2 linked regions of the Paractinoplanes abujensis genome follow. The protein of the gene in region 2 binds, or shares a complex with, the protein of the main gene of each other region. Links are inferred from orthologs where the notes say so. Each region holds a gene or a part of one and is shown on either strand. Other genes may lie near its edges. The genes, in order: rplJ and BKA14_RS21725.

The links.
Region 1: BKA14_RS21725 (region 2) and rplJ share a complex: the UniProt entries of both Escherichia coli proteins name them as parts of the ribosomal stalk of the 50S ribosomal subunit. The link is inferred for Paractinoplanes abujensis from one-to-one orthologs.

The regions. Positions count from the first base shown.
Region 1 is NZ_JACHMF010000001.1:6,038,646-6,048,480, forward strand. The notes cover bases 1-2,798. They hold rplJ (50S ribosomal protein L10), read right to left. Parts: upstream 1,774-2,798; coding sequence 1,228-1,773; downstream 1-1,227. Other genes in these bases: rpoB (DNA-directed RNA polymerase subunit beta), read right to left, coding at 1-186; rplL (50S ribosomal protein L7/L12), read right to left, coding at 786-1,172; BKA14_RS27575 (hypothetical protein), read right to left, coding at 2,595-2,798. In the rest of the region: more of BKA14_RS27575, read right to left, coding at 2,799-3,275; BKA14_RS27580 (ATP-binding cassette domain-containing protein), read right to left, coding at 3,272-4,171; rplA (50S ribosomal protein L1), read right to left, coding at 4,234-4,944; transcription termination/antitermination protein NusG, read right to left, coding at 5,008-5,808; preprotein translocase subunit SecE, read right to left, coding at 5,848-6,210; BKA14_RS27605 (MaoC family dehydratase), read right to left, coding at 6,498-6,893; BKA14_RS27610 (MaoC family dehydratase N-terminal domain-containing protein), read right to left, coding at 6,890-7,336; rpmG (50S ribosomal protein L33), read right to left, coding at 7,414-7,581; BKA14_RS27630 (putative bifunctional diguanylate cyclase/phosphodiesterase), read right to left, coding at 7,972-9,835. UniProt on the Escherichia coli protein: Forms part of the ribosomal stalk, playing a central role in the interaction of the ribosome with GTP-bound translation factors. Protein L10 is also a translational repressor protein.
Region 2 is NZ_JACHMF010000001.1:4,816,242-4,827,819, forward strand. What follows is about bases 1,268-3,969. They hold BKA14_RS21725 (uL11 family ribosomal protein), read right to left. Parts: upstream 2,981-3,969; coding sequence 2,555-2,980; downstream 1,268-2,554. Other genes in these bases: BKA14_RS21715 (GntR family transcriptional regulator), read right to left, coding at 1,268-1,743; BKA14_RS21720 (ATP-dependent Clp protease proteolytic subunit), read left to right, coding at 1,904-2,509; BKA14_RS21730 (transglycosylase SLT domain-containing protein), read right to left, coding at 3,126-3,914. Also shown: BKA14_RS21710 (NCS1 family nucleobase:cation symporter-1), read right to left, coding at 1-991; more of BKA14_RS21715, read right to left, coding at 1,027-1,267; translational GTPase TypA, read left to right, coding at 4,078-5,943; BKA14_RS21740 (TerC family protein), read right to left, coding at 5,998-6,999; BKA14_RS21745 (antibiotic biosynthesis monooxygenase family protein), read left to right, coding at 7,659-7,961; BKA14_RS21750 (VOC family protein), read right to left, coding at 8,326-9,054; BKA14_RS21755 (GNAT family N-acetyltransferase), read right to left, coding at 9,102-9,998; excinuclease ABC subunit UvrB, read right to left, coding at 10,035-11,578. UniProt on the Escherichia coli protein: Forms part of the ribosomal stalk which helps the ribosome interact with GTP-bound translation factors.

The sequences.
Region 1 (9,835 bases), 1.2 Mb from region 2 along the record:
GGCATGCGGGTCGTCCGTCGACCGGGCCTGCCAAGCCTCGTTCCCGACCAGCCAGTCGAAGGACTCCGTCTGGAGGGCGAGGAGGTTGGGGACCTCAAGTTGCTCGGTGATCCTGCCGAAAGAGACACGGCGGGGTGCGTAAGCGCTCGACGTACGGCTGGTCTTCGCAGGGCGGGAAGCTGCCAAGATGCGTCCTTCCGAGGACCGGTGCTGCTGATGCGGCTGCAGCTGCGGTATGCAACTGTCTGCGTGCACTCCAACGAGCCCCCAGGAATTCATCCGAATGGATGTCCCGAAAGGGCTCAAGACAGAAGGCAGCGCAAACTAGCAGTGTAGCCGCTCGGCTAACCGCTGTCCAGCCCACACCTGAGGGGGCCTGCGGAACGCATCCCCGCGGCCTCTGACCTGCGCCTCAGGGGCCAGGGCCAAGAGCGGGGCCGCTCGGAACGCGGCAACTCTCCCTCTAGTGCCTCTCCGCGGGAACCGGTGAGACCGGATTACCCTCGGCTCGGCTGTCGCAAGCGCGGAAACTTGCTGTCATCAGCGTGCCTGTCAGGGGACACACAGTCAAGGGCTCTGGCGCGGGTCGAACCCCCGCCGTCGCCCACCCGGCGCGCTCTAGCGACCATACTCCACGGCTTGCCCGATTGAACCCGCTTTGTACGTCGGCCGTCCGACAGCTCGGCTTTCCCAAGTCATACCTGGTCAAGGGGTTATGAACACGAATGGCGAGGACCCGCACACGGGTCCTCGCCATTCGCAAGAGAATGCAGTGGAGCGTTAGATCACTTGAGGGTGACCTTGGCGCCCTCGCCCTCGAGCTTGGCCTTGGCGGCCTCGGCCTTCTCCTTGTTGACACCCTCGAGGATCGCCTTGGGGGCGGACTCGACGGCGTCCTTGGCCTCCTTGAGGCCCAGGCCGGTCAGCTCACGCACGACCTTGATGACCTGGATCTTCTTGCCACCGTCACCCTCGAGGACAACGTCGAACGAGTCCTTCTCGGCCTCGGCCTCGGGGGCAGCGCCGCCGCCACCGGGGGCAGCCGCGACGGCAACCGGGGCGGCCGCCTTGACGTCGAAGACGTCCTCGAACTGCTTCACGAACTCCGACAGCTCGATCAGCGTCATCTCCTTGAACGCGTCGAGCAGCTCGTCGGTGCTGAGCTTCGCCATGTCTGGCAACCTTTCCTAGCTTTTGAGTAAAAAAGTCGTGCTGGTGCGCGGTGGCTCAGGCCTCCGCGGGACCGTCCTTCTCGCGCTTCTCCTGAAGAGCGGCCGCGAGGCGTGCCACCTGCGCAAGCGGGGCCTGGAACGTGCCCACAGCCTTGGCCAGGTTGCCCTTCATGGCGCCGGCCAGCTTGGCCAGCAGAACCTCACGCGACTCGAGGTCAGCGATCTTGTTGACGTCATCCGCCGAGATCGCCTTGCCCTCGAAAACACCGCCCTTGATGACCAGGACGGGGTTGGCCTTGGCGAAAGCCCGAAGGCCCTTGGCCGCCTCGACCGGGTCGCCGCTGATGAAAGCGAGCGCGGTAGGACCGGCAAACAGAGTGTCGAGGCCCTCGATGCCCGCGTCGCTCGCAGCGCGCTTCGCCAGGGTGTTCTTCGACACCGCGTACTTGGTGTCGCCGCCCAGCGAACGGCGCAGCTCGGTGAGCTGCTTGACCGTGAGACCGCGGTACTCGGTCAGCACGGTGGCCGACGAGTTACGGAAGTCCTCCGTCAGCTCCGCAACGGCAGTGGCCTTGTCGGCCCGGACCGGCTTGTCCGCCATGTCCCTCCTCTCTCAATGCTCGAACCACTGGCCGGCATCGAAGGAGGGGCGAAATGAGAAACGCCCCGGCGCAGGGCGCACGGGGCGGAACAGACTCGGATCGACCCGAGCCCAGTCACGAACCGTTCTCCCCTGCGCGGGCCGCCCGCATCTGCGGGACCTTCGACCACGGCCGGAAAACGGCCACGGCGACCAGCGGTCTGTGGGTGGAACTTCGACAAGGAACTGTACGCGACCCGTCCGTCAACGCCAAATCACCTGCCGGGGCGGTTGTCTACACGCGTTTACCTCTCCTACCCATAGACCCCACCCACCCGGGGTGGCCACCCACTTTCAGCCTACGCGGCCCCGGCGGCGGGACTGGAGTTATCCACAGTTACGGGTTATCCACAGGGCCCAGGGCAGATCTTGGCGCGAGGAGGCAGGATCGCCGGCGACAGGAACGGGACCGGCCTCGCGGAAGCCGGGAACGGCCGTCGGAGCTCGGAGCGGCCTGGCCGCCGGAGCCGGGAGCAGCCAACCGAGCCGGGAGCGGCCTGGCCGCCGGAGCTGGAAGCGGCCAACCCAGCCGGGACCGGCCTGCCCGCCGGAGCTGGAAGCGGCCAACCCAGCCGGGACCGGCCTGCCCGCCGGAGCTGCGAGCAGCCAACCGAGCCGGGACCGGCCTCGACGCGGAAGCTGGGAGCGGCCGACCGAGCCGGGACCGGCCTGGCCGCCGGAGCTGGAAACGGCCAACCGAGCCGGGGGCGGCCTCGCCGCCGGAGCCGGGAGCGGCCTCACCGCCGGAGCTGGGAGCAGCCGTCCGAGCCGGGGCGGCCTTGTCAGGAACGGGAGCGACGGAGGTAGGCGTAGATGGTCAGGGCGGCGGTGCACCAGACAGTGGCCCACAGGGTGAGCAGGGCCAGCGTTGCCGCGGACGGGGTGGTGTCGGGGGTGAGGGCGCGTGCCGTGGCCATGACAGGCGGGACCAACCACGGCAGGAAGGAGCCCTGCAAGCCCAGCACGACCACGAGGACGGCCGCGGTGACGAGCACGGCCACGCCGTTGCGGACGCCGCGCGTGACGGCCCGGCTGGCCAGGGCGCCGATCGCGACGGCGGGTGGCACGGCCAGCAGGTGGGCCAGTATGCCGAGCAGGGTGCCGGAGAGCACGGGCTTCTCGGTGTCGATGCCGTGGAACAGCCAGGGTGCGCCCATTGCGAGGGCGCAGACGATCAGCGACAGCGCGGCGGCGGCCAGCAGACCGGCTGCGGCTTCGGCGCGGGCGCCCACTGCCACGCGGGCCAGGCGGCGCTGCCCGTCGGGCTCGGTGTCGAGCAGCAGCTTCGACTGCCAGGCGAGCACGGGGAAAAGCGCGGCGGCGGAATACCCGTAGGCCACCGCCGCGGGCGACGCTCCCCCGCCGTAGATGACGCCCAGCACGACCAGCACGGCGATGGCGGGTGGGAGGATCCGGCCGCCGCGGAGGAGGGCGGCCAGACGCATCCGGATCAGGGCGTTCATCGGGCGTCACCGGAGCTCACGTCGCGGACGCCCAGGACGGCGTGGCCTTGGGCCCGCAGCCGGACCACGGCCTCGTCGGCGGCGGCGCGCGGGACGGAGATCTCGATGACGACCTCGTCGCGGCCGGGAGAGGCCGGGGCCGGCGAACCAGACGGCGCGGGCAGAGCCGACGGAGCAGGCAGGGCCGACGGAGCAGGCACGGCCGACGGAGCCGCCGGGGAGGAAGGAGCAGGCAGGGCGGACGGAGCAGGCGGAGCCGGCGGGGCTGGGGCCGGCGGGGCTGGAGCAGGCGGGGCTGGGGCCGGTTCGACGGTGGCGTCGGTGACCGACCAGTGGGTCGCGCCGGGGAGGGCGGCTATCTCGCCACGGTGGTCGCTGACCAGCACCATGGCGCCGGTGGCGGTGACCTCGGCGACGATCTCGGGGATCAGGGTGCGGGCCGCGGCGTCCAGGCCCTCCCACGGCTCGTCGAGAATGAGCAGGCCGGGCCGGGCGATAAGGGCCTGGGCCAGGCCGACTTTCTGGGCGGTGCCCTTGGAAAGGTCGCTCAGGCGGGTGCCGGTGTGGCCGGTCAGCAGCAGGCGCTCGATCCACTCGTCGGCCCGGGCGGGGGCGTGGCCGCGCAGCGTGGCCATTCGGTGCAGGTAGTCGCCCGCGGTGAACGGCTGGTCGGCCGGGAAGCGCTCGGGCACCCAGCCCACGATCGGCGGGCGGTCGCGCACGGCGCCGCGTCGGGGGCGGAGGACGCCCGCGGCCAGCTGGAGCAGCGTGGATTTGCCGGCGCCGTTGCGGCCCAGCACGACCACCGTCTGGCCCGGCTCGACGACGGCGTCGACCGCGCGGAGCGTCCAGTCGGCTCGGCGGCCGTAGCGGAACCACACCCCGTCGAAACGCACGGGCGAACTTTGCCACAGAAAAGCCCCCGGGGATGTCCCCGGGGGCTTCGCTGAAGCAGTGATCAGGCCTCGGCGTTGGTCAGGCCCTTGACCACGTTGGGGTCGACCGGCACGCCGGGGCCCATGGTGGTGGTGACGGTGACCTTCTTGAGGTACTTGCCCTTGGCCGCGGACGGCTTGGCCCGCAGCACCTCGTCGAGCACGGCGGCGTAGTTGTCGGTCAGCTGCTCCGGCGTGAACGACGCCTTGCCGATGATCAGGTGCAGGTTCGAGTGCTTGTCGACCCGGAACGTGATCTTGCCGCCCTTGATCTCGTTGACGGCCTTGGTCACGTCCATGGTGACGGTGCCGGTCTTCGGGTTGGGCATGAGACCACGCGGGCCGAGGATGCGGGCGATCCGACCGATCTTGGCCATCTGGTCGGGGGTGGCGATCGCGGCGTCGAAGTCGAGCCAGCCACCCTGGATGCGGGCGACGAGCTCGTCGGTGCCGACCTCGTCGGCGCCGGCCGCGACGGCCTCCTCGGCCTTCGCGCCCTGGGCGAAGACGATCACGCGGGCGGTCTTGCCGGTGCCGTGGGGCAGGTTGACCGTGCCGCGGACCATCTGGTCGGCCTTACGCGGGTCGACGCCGAGACGCATGGCGACCTCGACGGTGGCGTCGAACTTGGTCGGGCTGGTCTCCTTGGCGATCTTGATCGCCTCGGCCGGCTCGTACAGCTTGTTCGGGTCGATCTGCTCGGCGCCCTTGCGGTAGCCCTTGCTGCGCTGCATTTCACTTACTCCTGTGTGGTAGATGGCGGGCCTCGTCGCGAGGCCCTCCCACTGACGTGCTTGTCAGATCTTGGCGACCTGGTTGAAGTTCAGTTCCACCGGCGTCTCACGGCCGAAGATGGAGACCAGAACCTTCAACTTCTGCTGGTCGGCATTGATTTCGCTGATCGAGGCGGGCAGCGAGGCGAACGCGCCGTCGGTGACCGTGACCGAGTCGCCGACCTCGAAGTCGAGCACCTTGACCTCGGGCTTGACCTTCTTCTCCTCCTGCTCGACCGCGGGCGCCAGCCACTTCAGCACCTCGTCGAGCGAGAGCGGGGCGGGGCGGTCGACGCGGTCGGTCGCACCCACGAAGCCGGTCACTCCGGGCGTGTTGCGAACACAGGAGTACGACTCGGGGGACAGATCCATCCGAACGAGGATGTAGCCCGGGAAAACCTTGTTGTTGACCTGGAGGCGCTTGCCGTTCTTGACCTCGACCTCTTCGCGGGTCGGCACCTCGACCTGGAAGATGAAGTCCTCCATGTCGAGGCTGGTGATGCGGGTCTCGAGGTTGGTCTTGACCTTGTTCTCGTAGCCCGCGTAGGAGTGCACGACGTACCAGTCGCCGGGCGCATAGCGCAGCTTCTGCCGCAGCTCCTGCACCGGGTCGAAGTCTTCGTCGTCCTCGGCTGCGGAGGAGCCCCCGGCTGCGGAGGAGTCCTCGACCGCGGAGGAATCCTCGACCGCCGGGGCCGCGGGCTCCTGCGGCTCGGTCGCCTCGTCCTGCGGCTCAGCGGCCTCGACCGACTCGTCGTTGTCCGCCGTGGCCACCGACGACTGCTCGTCGACGGACTGCGCGGTCTCGTCGTCGTACTCAGGCACGCTCGCTCACTTCCAGCTATGTCTTCTCAAACTGCGGGGTCAGCCGCCGAACGCCCAGAGGATGGCCTTGCCCAGGCCGAGGTCCAGCAGGCCGACGATGGTGGTCATGACCGCCACGAAGACGATCACGATCGTCGTGTAGGTCAGCAGTTCCTTGCGCGTGGGCCAGATGACCTTACGCAGTTCGCTGACGACCTCACGGAAGAATCCGCCGATGCGCCCGAAGAAGCCGGACCGGCGGACCTCCTTCTTCGGCTTCGCCGAGCGCTCGGCGACGGCGGTGCCGCCCCGGCCTACCGGCTCGTCGCCGTCGGTCGCGTCCTTGTCGTCCTCGACGGCGTCGTCGAACACCTCGTCGTCGGCAGGGTCGCCGGCGTCACCGGGTCGGTTCCTGTCGGCCATGGCGCCCTACTTCCGTCATCGGTGGTGGGGGTCCCCTGTCGGCGCTCGTCACGGGCGCGGAGGTCGTGCGGACCGCGCACCGGGCGGGCACGTCTAGGAGGGTTGCGCAGGGGTGACAGGACTTGAACCTGCAGCCTGCGGTTTTGGAGACCGCTGCTCTGCCAATTGAGCTACACCCCTGTGCGAGGCAACTGAAACCCCGTCCCAGGCAGGCTGGTCCGGGGGTCATTGCCCCACGGCGCACCAGTGTACGGGTTCACACCGGGTTCGCCCAACCCGGGCTCGCCCTACCTCTTACGGATGGTCGCCTGGGCCATGGAAAGCACCTTCTCGCCCTGGCAGGTGGCGGTCAGGGCGAGCTTGGTGTGGCCCTCGTCGGTGGTCCCTTTCACCGTGGCGGTGACGACCACCTCGGTACCCTCGTCGGTGTCGGGCACCGGCACCGGGCGGGAGAAACGCACGTTGTACTCGACGACCGCGTCGGGCGCGCCGGCCCAGGCGGTGACGGCCCGGCCGACCAGGGCCATGGTGAACATGCCGTGCGCGATGACGCCGGGCAGGCCGACGCTCCGGGCGATCCGGTCGTTCCAGTGGATCGTGTTGAAGTCACCGGAGGCGCCCGCGTAGCGCACCAGGTCGGCCCGGGTGATCCGGAAGGTCTGCGGTTCCAGCGTGTCGCTCACTCGGCGCCCCTCTGCACAAGCTTGGACCAGACGGTGACCACCGGCTCGCCGGCGACCGTGGTGACCTCGGTGCGGGTCGTCAGGAAGTCGTGCCCGCCCCGGGAGGTGATGTCGTCGACCGAGTTGACGCAGACCAGCTCGTCGCCGGCCACGACCGGGCGCTGGTACGAGAACTTCTGGTCGCCGTGCACGACCCGGCTGTAGTCGAGGCCGAGCGCCGGGTCCTCGATGATCTGCCGGCTGGCGGCCATGGTGATCACGACGGGGAACGTGGGCGGGGCCACGACGTCGGGATAGCCGATGGCTCGGGCCGCCTCGGGGTCGTGGTAGGCGGCGTCGGCGGCGCCGATCGCGCGGGCGAACTCGCGGATCTTCTCGCGACCGACCTGGTAGGGCTCGGTGGCCGGCCACGTGCGGCCGACGAAGGACTGATCCAGGGGCATGGCTAAGAAACTACTTGCCTTCGAACGACTCTGCGCCGCCCGGTCGGAACCGGACGGCGCAGGTGAAGTGCGAAAGATCAGCGGGTCTCGCGGTGCAGGGTGTGCTTGCCGTCGCGCGGGCAGAACTTCTTCAGCTCGACCCGGTCCGGGTCGTTACGCCGGTTCTTCCGGGTGATGTAGTTCCGCTCCTTGCACTCCGTACAAGCCAAAGTGATCTTCGGACGGACGTCGGTCGCCTTGGCCACGACGGATTGCCTTCCTGCTAACGGGGTTTAACGACGCTCCAGATTACTTCATCGGAGCGCCGACATGCAAAGTGGGACCCCGGGTGGGATCCCTATTGCAAAGTAGCGGTGGCCGGACTTGAACCGGCGACACAGCGATTATGAGCCGCTTGCTCTGCCATCTGAGCTACACCGCCAGAGCCAGGCTCAAGTCCATCGCCTGAGGCGGGAACGAACCCGGTAGAGCCCCCTTACGGAATCGAACCGTAGACCTTCTCCTTACCATGGAGACGCTCTGCCGACTGAGCTAAGGGGGCTTGCGCGCGATCGCTCGCTTGGTGCGCAGGGAGAAGCTTACACGGCCCCGGGCAGGGGGTGAAATCGACTCCCCCAAACCCGTGTCGCCGCAGGTCAGATCACGGCTCGAAGCCTTCTGACCTCACCCGCGTCGGTGGTCGCGGGCTCGGTCTGCGCGCTGAACCAGGCCTCGAGCCGCTCGTACGGCAGAGGGCGGCTGAACAGGTAACCCTGGCCGATCTCGCAGCCCATCTCCTCCAGCAGATCGAGGGTGAGTTCGCTCTCGACGCCCTCGGCCACCACCGTGAGGCCGAACTCCCGGGCCAGGCTGATCACCGCGCGGACGATCGCCAGGTCGCCGGTGTCGGTCGCCATGCCCTGCACGAAGCTGTCATCGATCTTGACCTCCTGCACCGGCCACTGCCGCAGATAGGACAGTGACGACGCGCCGGTGCCGAAGTCGTCGACGCTGAGCTTGACCCCGAGATCGCGCAGGCGATAGAGGGTGGGCAGCACGCGCTCGATGTCGTTGAGCATGCCCGGCTCAGAGATCTCGAAGGTGACCTGGGCCGCGGCCACGCCGTACTGCTCGAGCAGCGTGGCGACCTGGTCGGGGAAGCGCGAGTCGAGCAGCGTACGGACCGACAAGTTGACCGCGATCGAGAGCGGACGGTCCTGATCGGCCCATTCCCGGCAGCGCCGCAGGCCCTCGGTGAGCACCACCTCGGTCAGCCGGGACAACTGACCGGTGTGCTCGGCCACGGCCACGAAGTCTTCCGGGGCCACCTCACCCTGCGCCGGGTGCTGCCAGCGGGCCAGGCACTCGACGCCGACGAGATGCCGGTCGGTCAGCGTGACCTTGGGCTGGAAGTAGACGTCGAGGGCGCCGTTGTCGAGAGCCGTACGCAGGTCGGCCGCGATGCCCAGGCGGCGCACGGCGCGGGACTCGAGCGCGGGGTGGAAGAGCTGCACCCCGTACGGGAGGACCTTGGCCGCGTTGCCCGCGAGCTCGGCCCGCTGCAGGAGCATCTCGGGATCGCCACCGTGGTCGGGGTAGACCGCCACGCCGACCGCGGTGTCGACGTCGAGGGTGAGCGTGCCGACCGTCATCGGGCCGCGCAGCTGCTCGCGCATCTCGGTGGCCAGCTGGACGGTGGCGTCGGTGCTCTCGGCGCGCAACGTCACCACGAACTCGTCGCCGCCGATCCGCCCGACCAGCGCGCCCGGCCCGGCGATGGACCGCAGCCGACCAGCCACCTCGGCCAGCAGCTTGTCGCCGGCGGCGTGGCCCATCGATTCGTTGACGTCGCGCTGCCCGTCCACGTCGAAGAGCAGGACCGCGACTACTTCGTCCTCGGCGCGCACCTTGACCGACTCGGCCAGCGCGTCGGTGACCCGGCGGCGGTTGGGCATGGCGGTCAGCCGGTCGTGGTAGGCGTCGTAGAGCAGCCGGTCGACCAGGCGTCCGTTCTCGACCGCGGCGGCGGCGTGGGTGGCGATCGTCTCGAGCACTTGGATGTCGGCCGGGCGGAACGACCGCGCGTCGCCGAGCCGGTTCACCACCTCGAGCGTGCCGATCGTCGTCTGCCCCGACCGCAGCGGGACGATCAGAACGTCCTTGATCTTCGAGTCGCGCAGCGGCTTGCGCAGGTCCTGGGTCTCGACGAAGCTCGGGCCGACGGCGAGCGCGCCGCCCCCGGCCACCGCCCGCTCCCGCACCGAGGCCGGCGTCGGGGAGATGTCGAGCAGGCCTTTGTTCTCCACCCGCGCGGTGAGCAGGACCTCGGGATGCCGGTCCTGCGGGGCGAGCCAGAGGGTGGCGTATTCCGAGCGCATCAGCGCCTGGACCCGGCCGAGCAGCACGTCGGGCAGGCCCGCGCCGTCGCTCGCCTCGCGGACGGCCTTGGTCAGCTCGTAGACCTCGGCCAGCGTGCGGTGCTGGCGGAAGAACTCGGCGAACGAGCGCAGGATCAGGATG
Region 2 (11,578 bases):
CGATCGCGAAGGTGCTGTCGATGCGCGACACCGTCTCGACCGGGTCGGTGATCAGCTCGCCGAACACCGGCAGGGTCAGCGACGCGGTGACGACGACCAGGATCGCGAAGAACAGGAAGTTCAGCGGCAGGCCGAGCAGGTTGCCCCGTTTGACCGCGGCGAACGACTTGCCGTAGCGGGAGAAGTCGCCGAAGTTGAGCATCGGGCCGGAGAAGTAGGACACCACCAGGGCGATCGCGCCCAGCATGACCGGCACCGCGTCCCAGCCGTGATACCGCACGTCGCCCAGGTTGAGGTCGATCTCGCTCCAGCCCGCCCGGTAGATCAGGTAGCCGCAGAGCAGGATCATCACGACGTAGACGGCCGGGCCGCAGAAGTCGATGAACTTGCGGATCGTCTCCATGCCGGTCCAGAACACGGCCGCCTGCAGAACCCAGAGCAGCGCGTACGTGCACCACCCGAGCAGCGGCAGGCCGAGGAAGCCGTACTGGTCGACGTCGGCGTACGGGGCCAGGCCGGGCCAGAACTTGAGGACCACGACGTCGAGCGCGGCCGAGGCCAGGTAGGTCTGGATGCCGTACCAGGCGACCGCGATCGCGCCCCGGATGATCGCGGGCACGTTCGCCCCCAGCACCCCGAACGCGGCCCGGTTGATCACCGGGTAGGGCACGCCGGTGACCTGGCTGGGCTTGGCCACCAGGTTGCAGAAGAAGTAGACGATCGTGATGCCGACGACCAGCGAGACGAGCACCTGCCAGCTCGACAGGCCCAGCGCGAACAGGCTGCCCGCGGTCACGTAGCCGCCGACGCTGTGCACATCGGACATCCAGAACGCGAAGATGTTGTACGAACCCCAATGCTGTTTCCGCAGAGGCGCCAGGTCCTCATTGGTCAGGCGGGGGTCGTACGTGGGTTTGATGACGCCGCTGCCCACCGGCATGCCGGCGGCTTCGACCATGTCCTGGTGTTTGCTGGTTGTGATGTCGGCCATAGTGGTGACGCTAGGTACCGGCCGTTTCACAGGGATTAGCGGAAATGTATATCTTCCTCGGCTTCGAACAGGCCGGTGTCCACCGGGAGGGCACCGATCGCGGTCTGCAGCCGGTGGTGGTGGGCGGCGAAGACGGCGGCCAGGGCGTCGGCGTCACGCCTCTGGAAGGCGGCCAGCATGCCCGCGTGATCGGCGTGCAACTGCTCCCGCTCCGTGCTGTCCAGATGCGACATCGGCTGCAACGGCTCGGTCTGATTCCACGCCAGGTCGAGCATGTGCAGCAGGCGGCGCATCCGGCACGGGCGGATCAGGGCCAGGTGGAAGCGCCGGCTTTCCCGGTGATAAAGGCGCCCGTCGTACGCGGTGATCGCCGCGTCCAAGGCCCGCAGCGCCGAACGGGCCTGAGCGTCGTCGTCCGCGCAGGCCCGTTCCACAGCCGCGCGCAACCCGGCCGTCTCCAGCGCCTCGCGCACCAGGTAGATCTCCGCGAACTCGCGCGCGGTCATCATGGCCACCCGATACCCACCGTTGGGCCGATGATCGACGAGCCCCTCCCCGATCAACGTCATCAGAGCTTCCCGTACGGGGATCCGGCTCACTCCGAACGCGGCCGCCACCGCGTCCACGGGGATGGCCGAGCCCGGCGGCACCTGCCCGTCCAGGATGATGCTGCGCAGCTCGTCCTGCGGGCTCCCGAGCGGCCGGTCGGTCAAGCGCGAGATCAGCACCGATCGGCGCCGGGGTCCGGGCATGACGGGAATCTAGACGGGGTCCGTTACAAAGCCGGTCACCTGCGCCTCCTCCGCTGTGGCCCGCGTCACTCCCTCTACGCAAGCACCTCTCTGCCCTCAGCGGAAGGGGAAGTCGGGGCCGGAGGGTCTGATTAGGCTGAAGGACACTCGCCTGGGAGGTATGTCGGTGGAGATGCGCCACGATCCGATGCGGTGGGGTCAGCCGCCACAGTCGCCGGAGTCCTCGTCGCCGGGCCTGCCGGGCTGGCTCGAGGAGAAGCTTTTCGACCAGCGGATCGTGATGGTCCGCGGCCAGCTCACCTCGGAGGCCGCCTCGGGCATCGCCGCGGCCCTGATGACGCTCGACGCGCACGGCCCGGCCCCGGTGCAGCTGCACGTGGCCAGCGCCGGAGGCGAGCTCGGGGCCGCGCTCTCGGTCATCGACGTGATCGACTCCATGGCCGCGCCCGTGCAGGCCGTCGTCACGTCGCAGGCGGGCGGGGCCGTCGTGGCCCTGCTGGCCGCGGCCGAGCGCCGCGCGGCGTACCGGCACGCCCGGTTCAAGCTCAACGAGCCCCGCTCGGCCGGCGTCACCGGCACCGCCGACGAGGTGGCCCGGGCCGCCGGGCAGCACCTGCGCGAGCTCGAAGAGATCACGCTGCGACTGGTCGAGGTGACCGGTCAGTCCCGCAGCCGCGTCGAGGACGACATGTCCGCCGGCCGCAGCCTGACCGCGCAGGAGGCCCTGGAGTACGGGCTGATCGACGAGATCCTCGGCAAGGCATGAAAAACGGGCCCCGGGATCACCCGGGGCCCGTTTTCACAGACGGGATCAGACGTTGACCTTCACGCCCATGGAACGGGCGGTGCCGGAGACGATCTGGATCGCGGCGTCGATGTCGTTCGCGTTGAGGTCGGGAAGCTTGCGCTCGGCGATCTCCTTGACCTGGGTCGCGCTGAGCGTGCCCACGGTCTGGGTCAGCGGGTTGGACGCGCCCGACTGGATGCCCAGAGCCTTGCGGATCAGGAAGCTGGTCGGCGGCGTCTTGTAGGCCAGCGTGTGGCTGCGGTCCTCGTAGACCGAGACGATGACCGGGATGATCTCGCCGCGGTTCTTCGCCGTCGCCTCGTCGTACTCGACCTTGACGGCACGCATGTTGGCCCCGGTCGGACCAAGCATCTTGCCGAGGTCGACCATCGCGGCGTTACCCGCCTCAAGCGCGAGGGTTACCTCATGAGTCTTCTTCTTGGGCGGCATTGCGTAGGGCTCCTTAGGGTGAGCTGCAAGCTTTGATGACGCAGCTCGCCAGCTACTAACACACGACAACCCCGAGACCTTACACTCGCCGCGATAAGCGGGTCAAAACGGGTCTCGGGTACTGCCCACTAGTGTATCTCGGGCCTCAGAACTGGTCGCACTCGCACCGGCTCATCAGCGAGCGCACCGCCGCCACGTACTCCGGGTTGGGCAGGGTCTTGGTCTCGGCGGCCGCCTCGATCGCCCCCTGACCCGCGTTGTAACCCGAGATGACCACGTTCAGCAGGCACCACGAGGTGTGCGACTTGCACTTGCTGGTGCTCAGGTTGTAGTTCTCCTTGAAGTAGTTCTGCCCCGCCCACCGGGTGAACCAAGCGATGTAGTTGGCCCCGGCATACGCGTTGTCCTTGTAGTTCTTCGCGTCGTACTGAAGGCCGAACCGGTTGTTGACGAAGTCGACGGTGTCCGGCATGACCTGCATGACACCCGTGCCGCCGTCGCAGTTGTGGATGTTGGTCTGCCAGCCGCTCTCCTGCCAGGCGATCGCCTTGACGAGCGGATAATTCAACTTCAAGGTCGGAGCTTCCGTACGCCAGTAGACGCGCGCCGAGGCCGACTTGAGCGCCTTCTTGACCGTCTTCTTGGCCACCGGCTTCGTCTTGTCGTAGTGCGCGCAGGCCGGCAGCTCGCTCCAGAACGCGGGCTGGGTAGGCTCGGTGGCTTTCGGCGTTTTTGTCGTTTTCCTGGGCTTGGGCGCTGTGGTGGTCACCACCGGTTCCGGCGTCGGCGACTCCGTGATCGGCTCGAACTCGGGCTCCTCGGCGACCGGCGAAGCCGATTCCGTGGCCGCGGGCGGAGCCGCCACGTCGTCGTCCCCGCCGCCGACCAGGCCGCACCCGGCTACCACGGCCAGCGTGGCCAGTGCCGCTGCCACCTGCAATCTTCGTGCCATCAACCCGATCGCCCTCCCCCGTTCGCACTGTCGAGGGGCACGCTAGCCCTCGGCCACACCCGGCCGCTGCACCCTTAAAGCAGGACTGAAACGTCGATCGAACCCCGAGCCTCCGATCGCAACCTGGACCGGGGACAATGGTGGTATGCAGACCCGCACCGACCTACGCAACGTCGCCATCATCGCTCACGTCGACCATGGCAAAACCACCCTGGTCGACGCCATGTTGCGTCAGGGCAGCCAGTCCCACGCGCGCGGCGAGATGGCCGACCGCGTCATGGACTCCATGGACCTGGAGCGGGAAAAGGGCATCACCATTCTCGCCAAGAACACGGCGATCAGCTACCAGCCCGCCGAAGGTGACCCCGTCACCATCAACATCATCGACACCCCGGGCCACGCCGACTTCGGCGGTGAGGTCGAGCGCGGCCTCACCATGGTCGACGGCGTCGCCCTGCTCGTCGACGCCTCCGAGGGCCCGCTGCCGCAGACCCGCTTCGTGCTGCGCAAGGCGCTGGCGGCCAAGCTCCCGATCATCCTGATCATCAACAAGGTCGACCGGCCCGACGCCCGCATCAAGGAGGTCGTCGACGAGACGTACGAGCTCTTCCTCGACCTCGACGCCGACGAGCACCAGATCGAGTTCCCGATCGTCTACGCCTGCGCCCGCGACGGCATCGCCTCGCTGACCCAGCCCAAGGACGGCACCGTCCCGGAAGACTCGGCCGACCTCGAGGTGCTGTTCAGCACGATCCTGGAGACCATTCCCGCGCCCACCTACACCGAGGGCGCCCCGCTCCAGGCGCACGTCGTCAACCTCGACGCCTCGAACTTCCTCGGCCGGCTCGCGCTGTGCCGGGTGCACGAGGGCACGATCCGCAAGGGTCAGACCGTCGCCTGGTGCAAGACCGACGGCACGATCAGCAACGTCCGCATCTCCGAGCTGCTGATCACCGAGGGCCTCGACCGCAAGCCGGCCGAGAGCGCCGGTCCGGGCGACATCATGGCCGTGGCCGGCATCGCCGAGATCATGATCGGCGAGACGCTGGCCGACGCGGAGAACCCCAAGCCGCTTCCCCTGATCACCGTGGACGAGCCGGCCATCTCGATGGTCCTCGGCACCAACACGTCGCCGCTGGTCGGCAAGGTCAAGGGGGCCAAGGTCACGGCCCGCATGGTCAAGGACCGCCTCGACCGCGAGCTCATCGGTAACGTCTCGCTGCGGGTCCTCCCGACCGAGCGGCCGGACGCCTGGGAGGTCCAGGGTCGTGGCGAGCTCGCGCTGGCCATCCTGGTCGAGCAGATGCGCCGCGAGAACTACGAGCTTACCGTGGGCAAGCCGCAGGTAGTCACCAAGACCATCGACGGCAAGCTCCACGAGCCGGTCGAGCGGCTCACGATCGACGCCCCCGATGAATACATGGGCGCCATCACCACGCTGCTGTCCACCCGCAAGGGCCGGATGGAAGAGCTGATCAACCACGGCACCGGCTGGCTGCGCATGGAGTGGCTGGTCCCGGCGCGCGGCCTGATCGGCTTCCGGACGGAGTTCCTGACCGAGACCCGCGGCACCGGCATCATGCACCACCTGTTCGAGGACTACGAGCCGTGGTTCGGTGAGCTGCGCACCCGCAACAACGGCTCGCTCGTGGCCGACCGCGCGGGCGCCGTCACCCCGTTCGCGATGATCAACATCCAGGAGCGTGGTCAGCTGTTCGTCGAGCCGACCACCGAGGTCTACGAGGGCATGATCGTCGGTGAGAACTCCCGTGAGGACGACATGGACGTCAACATCACCAAGGAGAAGAAGCTCACCAACATGCGCGCGGCCAGCGCCGACAACACCGAGAAGGTGATCCCGCCGCGCAAGCTCTCCCTGGAACAGGCCCTCGAGTTCTGCCGCGAGGACGAGTGCGTCGAGGTCACCCCGGCCGCCGTCCGCATTCGCAAGGTCATCCTCGACCAGCAGACCCGAGGCCGCCAGGCCGCCCGCCGCAAGCACCAGCAGTAAAGACACACGAAAACGGGCGCCGGTTCTCACCGGCGCCCGTTTTTCGTGTGCGTGTCAGGAGGGGGTGCCGGCCAGCTCTTTCCGCCGGTCGCGGGACGACTTGATCAGACTGGCCACCGTGGCGATGCCGAGGGTGCCGATGATAACCAGGAGCGACAGCCAGATCGGGATCTCGGGGGCCCAGTGGACGCCGTCGCCGCCGTTGATGAAGTCGAGGTTGTTGGTGTGCAAGGCCTCGAGGAACAGCTTGACGCCGATGAAGGCGAGCACCGCGGCCAGGCCGTAATTGAGGTAGACCAGGCGTTCGAGCAGGCCGCCCAGCAGGAAGAACAGCTGCCGCAGACCCATCAACGCGAACACGTTGGCCGTGAAGACCAGATACGGCTCCTTGGTGATGCCGAAGATCGCAGGGATTGAGTCGAGCGCGAACAGCAGGTCCGTCGTGCCGATCGCGATCATCACGATCAGCATCGGTGTGAACAGGCGCTTGCCGGTCTCGGTGACCACCGTCATCCGGCCGCTGTCGAACGACGACGACACCGGCAGGGCGCGCTTGGCCCACCGGATCAAGATGTTCTCCTTGAAGTCCTCCTCGTCGTTCTCACCCTCCTTGAGCAGGGTGATCGCCGTGTAGACGAGGAACGCGCCGAAGATGTAGAACACCCACGAGAACTGCGAGATCAGCGCGGCGCCGGCGGCGATGAACAGGCCACGCATGATCAGAGCCAGCACGATGCCGATGAGCAGCACCTTCTGCTGGAACTGCCGCGGCACGGCGAACCGGGCCATGATGATCATGAAGATGAAGAGGTTGTCGACGCTCAGCGAATACTCGGTGAGCCAGCCGGTGTAGAACTCCGCGGCCGGTCCCGCCCCGGCGAAGAACCAGAGGCCACCGCCGAACGCCAACGCGAGGGCGATGTAGAAGGCCACCCAGCCGCCCGACTCTTTCATCGAAGGCTCGTGCGGTCGCCGGCCGATGATCAGAAGGTCGATCGCCAGCACCACGACGACGGCAACCAGGGTGACGATCCACACCCAGGCGGAAATGTTCAACTACAACCTCCGGCAGACACGGTTCGGCGCTGCGCCCGCACCGGGGGTAATCGGCGGGAACAGCGACGTGCGACTGTCGGAGGTCTCTTCCGCCGCCGTCATGCACGAGTGGCGACCGCCGGCCCCGGGCACGCCCTCAGGGGGTGGGCGCTCCGTGTTGACGAGACCGGCACGAGGGAATACTCCCCTCCTACGGCAGCCATTGTGTCGCATCGAACGACCCAACGGCAGAGCACCCCGGGAAAGCGTGTCGAGTCTCTCGGCCCAACCCTCCCCAAACGCTCATCTTCACGTTACCCCGGCGGCCTTCCAGGTATCCGCTCCCGAGACCTTCACTCCTGTTCCTTCGCCACCCGGAACAGGCCCAAGTCAGGCGTTGTGGCCGCCCTCACCCGCGGGCAACTCCGCTTCGTTCCTGCTCACGGCCTGGTGGTCGTCCTCTCCCGCCTGCTCGGGCCCTGTGGTCGCTCTCACCCGTAGGAACTCACCTGCCGGCGGCCTGGTAGTCCTTTCCCGCCAACTCGGCCCTGGTCGGTCTCAGCCGCGCCCAGCTCTGCCCCGTACCCCTCGAAGTCTTGTGATCGCCCGCCAGCCCCAACTCACAAGCTCTAGTGCGTCCTAGGAGGCTAGTTTGTTTGGGTCTGTGGGAGGCTGCCAGCATGGTTCTTGAGGTTGCGCTGATCGACATCACTCCCGGCTCCGAGGACGCCTTCGCCGCGGCCTACCGGACGGGCCATCCGATCCTGGCCGGCACGCCGGGGTGCCGCTCAGTGCGCATGACCCGTGGCATCGAGTCGGCGTCCCGGTTCGTGCTGCTCGTCGAGTGGGACGACGTCGAAGCCCATGAGAAGAACTTCCGCGCCACCGAACGCTTCCAGCAGTGGCGCGACCTGATCGGGCCCTACTTCGCCAACCCGCCGCTGGTTGAGCACTACGTCGACGTTCCCGCCGACGAAAGCTGAAGCGACGCCCCTGAGCCTCAGAGCGAGCAGGGCCAGGCTGAGCAGGCCGGGCTGAGCAGGGCCGGCTTGAGCGGAAGTGCTCCAGCGGGCCGGCTCCGTCGGTGCCGGTGCCCGCTCGGGCGGCGGGTGCCGGCTACGTCGGTGGCGGTGCCCGCTCGGACGGTGGGCGCAAACTCGGGCGGTGGGCGCCGGTGGCGGTGCCCGCTCGGACGGTGGGCGCGAACTCGGGCGGTGGGCGCCGGCTACGTCGGTGGCGGTGCCCGCTCGGACGGTGGGCGGTGGGCGGCGGGCGCCGGCTCAGGCGGCGGGCGGCGGGCACCCGCTCAGTCCGGGTGAGGCAGCTCAGTCGGAGGCGCGGCCCGGCTCAGTCGGTGGCGGGGTCGCCGCTGGTCAAGCAGTACACGCCGCCTGCGGGGTCGCGGAACGTGGACCAGTGCGGCCACTCCCCCACTAACGTGGCGCCCAGGGACTCGTGCCAGGTGCGGGCGGCCGGGATGTCGGAGCACGAGACGTCCAGGTGGATCGAGGCCGGCCGGTCCGAGTCGAGCCGCTGGAACAGGAAGCGGATCGGGACCGGGGGCTGTGGCTGCAGGCGTACGAACTCGTCGGCCTGCTCACCTTCGTCCAGTTCCCAGCCGGTCAGTGTCCGCCAGAAGTGCACCTCGCGGTCGTACTCGGCCGGCGCCAGGTCGAAGCAGAGCTGGTGGGGGCGCAGCGTCACGCCACCCGGCCCGCCGTACGGTCGCGGCCGCACATGCTGGTCACGCCACGTCGCCGTGCAGAAGCGCAGGCCGGCCGGGGAACGGAGCGTCTGCCAGTCGCCGTGGTCGGCCAGGACGGTCCCGCCCGCCGTCAGGGCCCGGCCGTTGAAACCGGCGCGGTCGTCGACCCAGATGTCGGGGTGGTGACCGCCGGGACCTTCGCGGACGCCTTGGAGTTCGAGCCAGTCGTCGCCGGCCGCTGTCCGCAGCCGTACGAACCCGGGATGCTTCTGCGGCGCGGGAGTGGACCCGGTGATCGTCGCCCAGAACGTGACGGCGTCGTCGAGCTTTTCGGAGGGCCGGTCGAGGAAGGCGTCCACCCAGCGAATCATGCCCGTCGCGTACCCGGCCGGGCGCGTCTGATGCCGGGAACAGCCGATCAGACGGGTCGCTGGTACCGGGCCCGCAGCCCTCGCTCCACGAAACCCAGCCGGCGGTAGAGCGCCGCCGCCCCCGGGTTGTTGATGTTGACGGTCAGCCAGGCGTGGTCGGCCTCACCGGCGGAGCGCATGCGGGTCAGCGCCTCGGTGATCAGGGCCGCCCCGAGACCCCGGCGCCTGGCGAACGGCACCACGCCGGCCTGCACGATCCAGCCCCGGGCGGCCACCACGAACCCGGCGTCGCCCAGGCCGGGCAGCGTCACCAGCAGGGAGCAGCCGGGCAGGAAGTCCTCGTCCTCCTCGTTCTCGGCGATCCACTCCTCGGCCGGGTCGCCGGGGAAGCCGGGCCGGTCGCGGAACGACGCGTCATACGTCGTGTGGAAGCGCCGGGCGATCGCGGGCCCGTCCCAGGCCGTGACGGTCGCCCCGCTGGGCCACTCGGCCGGGGGCAGGTCGAGGTCGTCGATGCGCATGACGTCCTCGGCGAAGGTCTGCCGCAGGCCCCGCGACTCGAACAGCTCCGCCGCGTCGTCGGTCATCGTCTCCGACTCCACGGTCACGACCCGATCACCGGTCGAGGCCGCCGGGCCCACGGAGCCCGCCGAGGCCGCGAGCGCCAGCCCGCGATCGAGCACCTCGGCGCCAAGCCCGCGCCCTCGTGCGTCAGGGTCGACAAGACCGGTGAAGAACGGCCCGGACCGGACCGCCCCGGCGGCGAGCAGCGAACCGTCCTCGGCGGCCAGCCCGAAGCCCTGGGCCCAGCGCCGCCCGAGGAAAGCCGGGTCGGTCGCCAGCGGCATCCCGCCGTCGGCCGCGTAGCACCGCTCGGCCAGGGCGAGCAGCTCCGCGGGCAGGCCGGTCAGCTCGATCCACGTGGTGTCGCCGGTCGCAGTCATCCGGCCACATTAGCCAGGGCGGCCGGACGGCTCGAACTATTTCACCCCCGCAGCGTCCATGCCCCGCAGCTCCTTCTTGAGCTCACTCATCTCGTCCCGGATCCGGGCCGCCAGCTCGAACTGCAGCTCGCGCGCCGCCCCCAGCATCTGCTCGTTGAGATCCTGGATGAGCTGCGCCAGCTCCGTGCGGGCCATGCCCTTGGCGGCCGTGGCCCCGGCCGCGGCGCGGCCCTTCGACCTGGTCTCGGGCACCGGCGCCTTGCCGCGCGAGATCTGCCGGCCGCCGCCGCCGACCATCGGGTTGACTGCCGCGTCGGTGTCCTCCGCCTCGCGGTAGATGTCGTCGAGGATGTCGTGGATCCGCTTGCGCAGCGCCTGCGGGGTGATGCCGTTGGCCTTGTTGTGCGCGATCTGCTTGTCGCGGCGCCGGTTGGTCTCCTCGATCGCGTCGCGCATCGACGGGGTCATCTTGTCGGCATACATGTGGACCTCGCCCGAGACGTTTCGGGCGGCGCGGCCGATGGTCTGGATCAGCGACCGGCCGGAGCGCAGGAAGCCCTCCTTGTCGGCGTCGAGGATCGCAACCAGCGACACCTCGGGCAGGTCGAGACCTTCGCGCAGCAGGTTGATGCCGACGAGCACGTCGTAGTCGCCCTTGCGCAACTCCTTGAGCAGCTCGACGCGGCGCAGCGTGTCCACCTCGGAGTGCAGGTAGCGCACGCGGATGCCGTTCTCGAGCAGATAGTCCGTGAGGTCCTCGGCCATCTTCTTGGTCAGCGTCGTGACCAGCACCCGCTCGTCGCGTTCGGTGCGCAGCTTGATCTCGTGCATGAGGTCGTCGATCTGGCCCTTGGTCGGCTTCACGACCACCTGCGGGTCGATCAGGCCGGTCGGGCGGATCACCTGCTCGACGAACTCGCCCTGGGCCTGCTGCATCTCCCACGGGCCGGGTGTGGCCGACAGGAACACCATCTGGCCGACCCGCTCGAGGAACTCGTCGAACCGCAGCGGACGGTTGTCGGCCGCGCTGGGCAGCCGGAAGCCGTGCTCGATGAGGATGCGCTTGCGGGACGCGTCACCCTCGTACATGCCGCCGATCTGCGGGATCGTCACGTGGGACTCGTCGATGACCGTGATGTAGTCGTCGGGGAAGTAGTCGAGCAGGGTGAACGACGGCTCGCCGGGTGAGCGGCCGTCCATGTGCATCGAATAGTTCTCGATGCCGTTGCAGAAGCCGACCTGCCGCATCATCTCGACGTCGTACTGCGTGCGCATGCGCAGGCGCTGCGCCTCGAGCAGCTTGCCCTGCCGCTCGAACTCGGCCAGCCGCTCCTCGAGCTCGGCCTCGATCTGGCGGATCGCCCGCTCCATCCGCTCGGGGCCGGCCACGTAGTGCGAGGCCGGGAAGATGACCAGCTGGTCGACCTCGCGGACGATCTCGCCGGTCAGCGGGTGCAGGTAATACAGCTTCTCGATCTCGTCGCCGAACAGCTCGATGCGGACCGCGAGCTCCTCGTAGGCCGGGATGATCTCGAGCGTGTCGCCGCGGACCCGGAACGTGCCCCGCTGGAAGGCCATGT